Regions from separate parts of the Synechococcus sp. R60.1 genome, predicted to be linked through region 1. Evidence: riboswitches for the same ligand, from Rfam matches in the RefSeq annotation. Region 1 holds a riboswitch; the other holds the start of a gene.

The links. Region 1 has a riboswitch for cobalamin ahead of NW834_RS02550 (sirohydrochlorin chelatase). Riboswitches for the same ligand answer to the same signal wherever they lie in the genome.
Region 2: it holds a riboswitch for cobalamin, as region 1 does, so the genes downstream of both, NW834_RS06090 (TonB-dependent receptor plug domain-containing protein) here and NW834_RS02550 (sirohydrochlorin chelatase) in region 1, are expected to answer to the same signal.

The regions. Positions count from the first base shown of each region.
Region 1 is NZ_JANSIA010000009.1:7,484-12,465, forward strand. It holds gene NW834_RS02545 (heavy metal translocating P-type ATPase) at 1-1,701, shown strand, start outside; cobalamin riboswitch at 1,800-1,936, shown strand; gene NW834_RS02550 (sirohydrochlorin chelatase) at 1,969-3,009, shown strand; gene NW834_RS02555 (hypothetical protein) at 3,107-4,000, shown strand; gene NW834_RS02560 (PAP/fibrillin family protein) at 3,997-4,614, opposite strand; gene NW834_RS02565 (L-threonylcarbamoyladenylate synthase) at 4,670-4,982, opposite strand, start outside.
Region 2 is NZ_JANSIA010000030.1:22,428-27,409, forward strand. It holds gene rsmH (16S rRNA (cytosine(1402)-N(4))-methyltransferase RsmH) at 1-667, shown strand, start outside; gene NW834_RS06085 (hypothetical protein) at 844-1,392, shown strand; cobalamin riboswitch at 1,738-1,890, shown strand; gene NW834_RS06090 (TonB-dependent receptor plug domain-containing protein) at 1,932-3,902, shown strand; gene NW834_RS06095 (DUF1636 domain-containing protein) at 4,004-4,432, shown strand; gene NW834_RS06100 ((2Fe-2S) ferredoxin domain-containing protein) at 4,444-4,982, shown strand, end outside.

The DNA of each region.
Region 1 (4,982 bases):
TCTTTCCATCGGCAGGGACTGCATCCCGATGTGTATTACGAAGTGTCGGCGGTGGTCACCACCTTGATCCTGGTGGGTAAGTGGATGGAGCAACGGGCCAAAAGGCAAACCTCTGAGGCCATTCGCAAGCTGATCGGGCTGCAACCGAAAACGGCGAGGGTAATCCGCCAGGGGGTGGAGCAGGATATTCCGATTCGGGAGGTGCAGGTGGGGGATCGGATCCGGGTGCGCCCCGGAGAGAAGGTGCCGGTGGATGGGGTCATTCTAGAGGGATCCTCCAGCCTCGACGAGTCCATGGTGACCGGCGAGAGCCTGCCTGTACTCAAGTCGGCGGGGGATGAGGTGATTGGGGCAACGCTGAATCGGACGGGCAGCTTTGTGATGGAAGCGCGGCGGGTGGGCAAAGACACAGTTCTGGCCCAGATCGTGCGCTTGGTGCAGGAAGCTCAGGGATCCAAAGCTCCGATTCAACAGTTGGCGGATCGGGTCACCTCCTGGTTTGTGCCGGCGGTGATCGGGGTGGCAGTTCTAACTTTCGTGCTCTGGTGGGTGTTGGCGGACAACCTGACGCTGGCCTTGGTGAACACGATTGGGGTGCTGATCATCGCCTGCCCTTGTGCGCTGGGGTTGGCAACCCCCACCTCGATCCTGGTGGCCACGGGACGAGGGGCAGAATTGGGGATCCTGGTGAAAAGTGTCGACAGCCTGGAATTGGCCCACCACTTGCGCACGGTGGTCTTGGACAAAACCGGCACCCTGACCGAAGGTCGCCCTACCGTCACCGATATTTGGGCTAATGGCTCCTCTCCCCTGACGGTGTTGCGCCTGGCAGCGGCAGTGGAGCGGCACTCGGAACACCCTTTGGCCCAGGCGGTGGTGCAGAAAGCCGAAGCCGAAAAAATTGTGATCCCTCCTGCCCAGCATTTTCAGGCAAGGATAGGCAGTGGGGCAGAAGCCTGGGTGGAAGACCAGTGGATCCGCATCGGTCGGCTGAGCTGGCTACAGGAGATGGGGATCCCCTGGGATCCCTCTTGGTCAGAGCGGGTTCAGAATTGGGAAAGCCAGGGCAAAACGGTGATCGGCGTAGCCCAATCCCAGAGCCTGGTGGGGCTGTTGGCCATTGCCGATCCGCTCAAACCCACCTCTCCTGAGGCAGTGCAACAGCTGCAACAGATGGGTCTAGAGGTGATCCTGCTAACCGGGGATAACCCCACCACGGCCCAAGCGGTTGCTCGGCAGGCAGGCATTCAGCGGGTAATTGCCCAAGTCCGTCCGGATCAGAAGGCAGCTTACATACGCAGCCTAAGACAACCGCGACGGCGGGTGGCGATGGTGGGAGATGGCATTAACGATGCTCCGGCTCTGGCAGAAGCCGATGTGGGGATCGCCATTGGTACAGGTACGGATGTGGCGATGGCCGCCAGCGATATTACCCTCATGTCGGGGGATCTGCGGGGAGTCGCCACAGCCATTCAACTCAGCCGGGCCACCCTCAACAACATCCGCCAAAACCTCTTCTTCGCCTTTATCTACAACACGCTGGGGATCCCGATTGCCGCTGGGGCGCTCTATCCCTTTACAGGCTGGTTGCTCAACCCTATGCTGGCGGGGGCAGCCATGGCCCTGAGTTCCGTTTCGGTGGTCGCCAATGCCCTGCGCCTGCGACACTTTCAGCCCCACAGACCGGCAGGCCGGCGTTAGGCCCTCACCCCCAACCCTTCCTTTGAGGATGAGCCTGCTGGACCGCTCATGTCTCGGGGCTATCTTCTGGCAGACAAGGACATCCCCCCAGGGGGCTTGGTGAACGACAAGCGGCAAGCTAACCTAAAAGGCTCAGGCAGACTGGGGAAAGCGCGGTGCAAGTCCGCCACTGTGACGCAACTGTGATGGGATCCCTCCCTCAGCCAGAACACCCACCTGCCGTTGTCCTGTACCCCTTGCGATTCACAAGGAACGGAGTTTTTTGTGTTGAATACCCTCAGTGTTTCCCCTCCGCTTGCGGTTGGGCAGTCTCCTGTTGTCCCCCTGCCCCTGTTGCTCATCGGCCACGGATCCCGCGACCCCCAAGGGCAGCAAGCCTTTCTGGAGCTAGCCCAGGCTTACCAAGCTCTCACCCCCCATCGACCGGTGATCCCCTGCTTTCTGGAGCTGACCCAGCCAACCATTGCCCAGGGGGTAGAGCAGTGCTTGGCCCAAGGGTGGCAGGAGATCGTGGCCCTGCCGCTGTTGCTGTTTGGGGCCCGCCACAACAAGTTCGATGTGACGATGGAACTGGATCGCCTGCAGGCCCTCTATCCCCAGTTGCGCATTCGTTACGGTGGGCCGCTGGGGATCCGCATCGAGATCCTGCAACTGCTGCGAGACCGATTGGCTGCTCTGATAGCTGCCCAACCGCGGCGGATCCCAGAGGCAGAAACCGTGCTCCTATTTGTGGGTCGCGGCTCCAGCGATCCCGAGGCCAATGCCGAAGCCTGTAAACTGGCCCGGTTGCTTTGGGAAGGATCTGGGTTTGCCGCTGTGGAGACCTGCTTTATCGGCATTACCCATCCCCGCCTGCCCGTGGGATTGGAGCGGGCCTTGTCCTGGCATCCGCGCCGGGTGATCGTGCTGCCCTACTTTCTGTTTACGGGGGTGTTGGTGAAAAAAATCGAGGCGGCAGTGGAGAAACAACGACAACGACAGCCGGAAATCGACTGGCTGATGCTGCCGGAATTGGGCCTTGTGGATACGGTGCTGCACAGCCTGCAGCAACTGGAGCAGGAAGCCCTGCAGGGCCAAACCCCGATGAACTGCCACCTGTGCAAGTTTCGCCTGGCCGTGAGCGCAGAGGTTGGAGCTGGATCCAGCCATCACCACCCTCACGAGCCTCATGACCACCATCACGGGCACGGATCCCATCACCACCCTCATTCTCACCATCACCCTCAGCACGGCCACACCCACGCAGCGGCTGGGGATCCCTGGGCCCAATTAGAGGGCTACCACCAACGGGCATGGCAGGTGCCCTAAGAGGGAAACAGAGGCTGCTGGCGGGATAAACTGAGTGCAGACAGGCCATTTTTGAACCTGGTTTTCCCGCTCTAGCGGTTGTGATGACGAAAAAACGATGATGCTCTCCCGCTCCTCTTGGGTTTCAGGTGCCGCTGCCGCGGGGAGCGGGATCTTTGTTTTCGCCCTGGTGGTGGGGCTGCTGGATCAGATCCTGCCCACCCTGCCCAAGGTTTCCCTCTCCCTGGCCGGGATCCCTGGGATCCTGGCTGCCGCTGGGGCCTCCTATGGGGCCTGGCGGGTGGTTCAGATGGGTCTGCAGTCGGGCTCCTGGACTGATTTTCGGGCCTCGCTGGTAGCGGCTCTGTCTCCCTTTGATCCCGCCGATTATGGCGGCAACCCTCGGCAACCCGAGGAGGATTCTCTCCCTTTGCAGTCGGTTGACGAGGATCCTCAAACCCAGATCCGCGATCGACAAATTCTTGATCAAGCTGAGCAGCAGACGGAAACTGAAACCGAAGTAAGCGAACACACTCAAGTAAGACTGCAGGGCGAGCAGCACCAGGATCAAGCTTCGCAGGCCAAGGCCCAACAGTTGCAGCCCCTACAAGAATTGTCATCACCTTCTTCCCCAAGCCCTGAGTCGGCAAAACCCACACCAGAGCCAGAGCTCAACCAAAAACTTCGCCAACTCCAGATGCAGGTCGCCACTCTGAAAATAGAACTGGAACTCCAAGAAATCCAACTGCAGCAGTTGGAGGTGAGGCGGACTCGGCTTCAGCAGCAGAAGCAGAAACTCAAGCACGTTCTGCGTCGCACGGCGTCCGAAAATCAAAGGCTGCGCTTCTTACAGGAGCAAAAAGCCCGGCAACTGGAGCAAACTCAACAGGAGCTGCAAACTTTGCGAGAGTCCTACCGCGCCTTGCAAGTTCTACAGGAAATAAGCTCCACCCTAACCCAAAACCCATCTCACGAAAGGGCGGAAACGGAGTCCTCTGGATCCTCCGACTAGCCGACCCGCTTTAGAACAAATACACTCCCCTCGCTGCCCCGACCCAGCCGCAAGTCTTCATCTAAATAGGTGATATCCAGCCAACCCGTTGGCTCGCGGCGGCGGATATCGATTTGAATAGCCGGGATTCGCTCCGGAGCCTGCTCGAGCAAATAGAGAAAGCTCTCGATCTCGTAGCTCATCAAAGCTTGGGATCCGAACACCAATCGCTCGAAAATCACCCTCACCCGGCGCTCCGATTCGGGGTAAAAGCGCGCTGATACAGCCAAGACTCCCCGTGGCATCCAAGCCTCCAGCCAACCGGATCCCTGGATCTCCGCCACGTTGAAGACCCGTCCAGCCTTGGCCCGAATACACTGGTAGATCTCGCCGGTGGTCAAAAAAGGCAACTGTGCCAGCCGCAGCAGAGCTGTGCTCGTGGTAAATAGGGTGAGCCAGTTCCCCTCCAACCCTTCAGCAGCAGATGTTGGTTTGGGGGTGGGGTTGAGCGCTTCTAGGGCGGCAATCTGAGACAGGATCTGGGCTTGCTGCTCAGGGGAGACTTTCCGGCCCCGGTCGGTTGCCTCCAGTAGGTGCAGCAGAGCCGATTTTTGCTGAGCCAGGGCCTCAGACATGGGCACACTCCGAAGGCACTGACCCTATTTTAGAGAACGCGGGATCCCTCTGCCCTTAACCGTCTTCTCCCACCAGTTTCAGGTTCAGATCTGCCACCTGCTCATACCCCAGCCCGGCCCGCACCACCAGCGGCTCGGATCCCGTCAAGTCAATTACCGTAGAGACCTTGGCCCGACGGGGGGCATCGTCATCCAGCACCAGATCCACCTGTTTTTCCAACTGCCGCATCTCTTCAGCCGCAAAGATCCCACCCTCATCCCAGGGGTCGCTCTCCCACTCCCAGGCTTGCCCAGAACTTAAGTCCAGGGATCCGACGGGATCCCCCCCCAGCTTGGCAGAGGTGGAGACAATTGGATTGCCCAACTCT
Region 2 (4,982 bases), on a different contig from region 1:
CAATTTTGCCGATTTCGATCTGCAGCAGCATGGCTTTCGGGATGAGCAGGGGCAGGGGATTCCCTTCGATGGCATCGTGGCCGACTTGGGGGTGAGTTCGCCGCAACTGGACTGCCCTGAGCGGGGATTTAGCTTTCGCGGAGAGGGGCCGCTGGACATGCGCATGGATCCCAGTGCCGCTCAGGAAACCGCTGCCGATTGGGTTAATCATCGCCCGGTCGAAGAGTTGATCGAGATTTTCACCCGTTACGGCGAAGAGCGATTTGCCCGCCGCATTGCCCATCACATCGAGCAGGCTCGTCCCCTCGCCACAACTACCCAGTTGGCCCAGGTGGTTTGGCAGGCGGTACCTCCGGCAGCTCGGCGAGGCCGCATCCACCCGGCCACCCGCGTCTTTCAGGCGTTGCGCATTGCCGTGAACCGAGAACTGGAGGCTTTAGAAACCTTGCTGGCCCAAGCCCCCACTTGGTTGAAACCCGGCGGCAGGTTGGCCGTAATCAGCTTCCATAGCCTTGAAGATCGCCTGGTGAAATGGGCCTTTCGCAGGGATCCCCGTTGGCAGGTGCTCACCCCCAAGCCCTTGTCCCCTTCCGAACTGGAACGGCAACGCAATCCACGGGCCCGCTCTGCCAAACTGCGAGTGGCTGCCCGCAGCAGTCAGATGTAGGTTTAGGTTGGTTCTCCCGCTCTCAAGAGATCGGCTACCGTGAAGCGGACAGCTGTCCTGCTGAGGCCGGGAATCGGGAGAAGGGGGTTGCTATTGGGGGATGCGGGGAACTAGGGTGAAGCGGAACCGGCAGTCCTGCACCGTCGGATCCCTTGGTGTGTGTGAGGTTAAGCCCTATGGTTAGCCAGCCTTTGAACGCAGGTCTTGATCGTCCCAAAAGCCCTCGTCGCCACAGACAGCCTTCTGCTCTGAGCCGACCCCTCTCCGGTACAGTTCAGGCCAGCCGCACCCAACCTTTGAATTTGAAGTTGAAATCAGCCCATCCTCGCAGCCAGCATCTTGCTTGGGCAGAACACCTAGCCTGGTGGAAGCAAATCTCCACAGGGATGGCTATCCTCTCCGGCGTTTCAGTGTTGAGCCTTTACAGTTGGACTGTGCATACCCAAAGCCGGTGGAGCCAGCGTTACCAGGTGTGGCAGCAGATGCAGCGCAACGAACGACAGTTTCTGCTGACTCAAGAATCCATTGCCAATTCTCTCCGGGAAATCGCCGACCGCTCCGAAATGGTGCCGCTGGTACCGGATCGGATGATTGAGGTGCCGATTGCCTCTCCCAGCCATGTTGAACCGGATCCAGCCCACCAGGCAACGGCTTTGCCGGAAAGAGCGCTCCGCGCCGCTCACGCGACCGAAAAAGCCCCTCTTTTCTATCCGGTTGGGTACTAGTCCAATGAATCCCGTGGACAGCAGCCAAGCCACTGCTCCCCTCTTACTCTCCCAAAGGCTGTGGATTTTGCAAGATCTCAGCGTATCTCTATCCTCCCTATTCTTCAAATTCTTCAAAAGTCAAGGGATCCCTGGGCCTCAGGATCTGGAATAGTAGTGGGCTACTCTTCAACTGCTTACAAAGCAGTGAAGAAATCTGGCCTAAATGGGATGTGGCCCATCCGAAGCCCTGGGATTGCCGTTGGGATCCCGTTCACCCCTGGGGATGACATCCCCCCTGGCAGGATAGGAACTCCAGAGCAGGGGATGTATGATGCCTAGCACGGCTTTTTCGGAGCAATCGCAGAGAAAGCTGTACCGACAGGTTGTCCTGGGGATCAGCCAGGGCATGTAAAGGGGAAAGTCCGGTGCAAATCCGGCGCTGTGCCGCAACTGTGATGGGCTTGGGCTAGACCTATGCCCTCAGTCAGGATGCCCGCCTGCGGTTCTGGCTCGTCTTTCTTCCGCGTCGCACGGAATCAGGAGCTTCAAGAAAGAAAATGAATCCCATTCTAGGTCTCAGCCTGGCGCTGGGGGGTCTTGTTTTGGGGATCCCAGCGTGGGCGCAGCCGGCAGCTTCCCCGCCCTCAGCTCAAGAGGTTTTGGAAACCGGCGTTAGCGCCGAGATTTTAAATCAACCCGTCACCACGCCTTTTCGTCGCCCCGGCTTGCTGCGGGATTCTTCCCGCCCGGTTTACGTCGTTACCCGCCAGCAAATTCGAGAGCAAGGGGCAAGAACCGTTCAGGAGGCCCTGCGCTACCTGCCCGGGATCCTCAGCGACGGCACGGCAGGAACCCAGTTGGGAGCCCTTAGCTCCCAGTTTATGCGGGGAGGACGAACGGCCCAGGTTTTGGTGCTGTTGGATGGCCGCCCCATTAACGACCTGGGCTTTTTTGGCGGGTTCGATCTGTCTCAGATCACTACAGATGTGGTCGAGCGTATTGAGATCTCTCCAGGTGGGGGCTCCACCTTATACGGCTCCGATGCCGTTGGCGGGGTCATCAACATCGTGACGCTGGATCCAAAGCCGGGATCCGAGACCGTGCTGGAAGCGGCTATCGGCAGCTACGGCCTCAACGAGCAAGGGATCCAAAACCGCGGCCAGGTGCAGGATCTGGGCTGGGTGGTCAGCTATCGCCGTCTGCAGAGCAACAACGACTTTCCTTTTGAAATTAGGCGTTTGGGCAAAGCAGGCAGGCGGGAGAACTCGGCAGTGGAGTACCACAACCTACAAGCCAAACTCACCTGGCAACTGGCAGAAGGCCAGGTCCTAACAGGAAATGCCCTTTATCTCAATAAAGCGTTTCAGGTGCCCGGCAGCACCGAGTTTCCCTCCCCCGATGCAGTGCAAAACACCAACGACCTGCTGTTAGATCTCAGTTGGCTGTGGGATCAAGAGAAGGGATCCCTGCAAGCTAGGGTATTTTTTGACGACCTCAACTATCGCTTCAGCGCCCCACAAAGCCAGGGATCCCGGGATGAGATCCTGCGAACGGGGTGGGGATCCCAACTGCAATACACCTGGAAGGCTGCTGAAAACCTGGAGCTTACTCTAGGAGCAGACTACCGATCCATTTCAGCTCGCAACACCACCTTCTCCTTTGCCAGGGGATCCACCAATGTCAACTACGACAATACCGTGAACCAAGGGGCCCTCTTTGCCCGCCTGGATTACAAGCCACAGCCCAACTTTTATCTCAACTTAGGTGTTCGCCAAGATTCGAGCAATCTGGTCAACGGTTCGGCCACCTCTCCTGCCGCAGGGATCCGCTGGGTTTTGGCAGAAGGCACCACCCTGAGGGCTAATTATGCCGGCAGCTTTCGCACTCCCTTGATCTCAAACTTATTCTTTCGTTTGCGGGGCTTTTTTGAAGTCGACGGCAACCCCAATTTGCGCCCGGAGCGGGGAGAGAGTTTTGACATTGGCCTGGATCAGGCTTTGGGAGATTTTGGCCTACTGCGCTTGACCTTTGCCCATAACCGCATCCGCGATGGCATTACCTTTGTCAGCACCGGCCCGCGCAGGGGAACCTACGAAAACATTGAGCTCGTGGAATACACGGGCTTGGAAGCAGCCCTGGATTTGCGATTGGGGGAAAACTGGACTCTTTTTGCCAACTACACCCTGAACGATCCCATCATCCGCTCGGCGCTGGATCCCAAAGCGGTTGGCAAACAGCTAGCCTTCGTGGGAGCAGACAGCTTCAACCTGGGCCTGAGCTACCGCGATGCAGAGGATCAGTATGCCTCAGTTTTCCTGCATCACATTGGCACTTTCTTTACCAACAACGCCAATACCCAATCTCTGCCCGGCTACACCAACCTGGCTCTGCGGGGAGGGATCCCAGTAGCAGAAAATCTCGCTCTAGAAGTGGGGGTTGATAACCTGCTGGATGAGCAATATGAGGTTTTCCCCGGCTACCCAGGAGTGGGTCGCACCGTTCGGCTCAATCTGAGAGGCCAATTTTAAAGGCTTAGCCATTTCGCTCACTACTTGACCACTCGCTTAGATATTGAGATCATTTCCCCTTCTTCATCGCGCCCTTTACAGTCAAGTCTGGATTGCAAGTTATGCCGGTATCAAGCAGCTCTGTGTCTCAATCAACTTCCCAGTTGCCAGTTCAAGCTGGCAGCGCTGCTCAGCAACCCAGCAGCCATTGTCTTTGGGTTTGCATCACCTGCGGATCTCGGTGGGTTAACGGCCAAAAAGAAGGGATTAGCAAGGGAGAAATGCTGCTGTCTGCCCTGCAATCCCAAACCCTCCACCCCCAACTAACTCTAAAACCAGTTGCCTGTATGAGCGCCTGCAGCCATGCTTGCGTTGTTGCGTTGGCAGCACCTCAAAAGATGACCTATGTTTTTGGAGATCTGGATCCAAAAGATGTGGAGCTGATTCTGCAGACAGCAGAGCTCTACCTCACCAAGCCAGATGGGATCCTACCCTGGGCCGAGCGCCCTCTCAAAAAAGAGGTGATTACTCGTATTCCACCACTACCTTGAGGAGCTCTCTCATGGCCACTTTTACCCCCTGGATAACCCCTCTCCATCAAACTTGGCAGGAAGTTTCTCTGACGGGTTGGACAACCCTTTATGAAGGGATCCCTGCCCATATTGACTGCTTGGGGCCGTTGCTCTACGAGCTGTTTCAAGAGCACTGGGCCGAGATCCAGGTGGGCCATGTGGCGGAAGGCGGGGTGCTGGAGCTGGCTTTCAAGAAACCTCCAGCTTTGTGCGTGCTCTACGATGGCTATCTAACCGTTGCCACCGAAACTTGGCACCTGCATTTGTGCCTGGAGGAGCACCAAGGCGGCCCCCATCGCAAGACCCCACCCGAGCTGCGCCGCAAAAGATTGGTTAGCTGTGCTGCTCTCTACCGGCGCCTCAATCCCCAAGGTCAGCCCCGCATGTGGGGGATCCAATTCTGGAATGGAGCAGAAGAACCTTTGCTGCAGATTTTTCTGCCCAGCCCCTTTTTGGGGCCAGAGGAAGACTACCTGCCGGAAGGCAAAGCAGATTACCAAAAGCTTTCTCTTTACGAGCGCATCCGCGC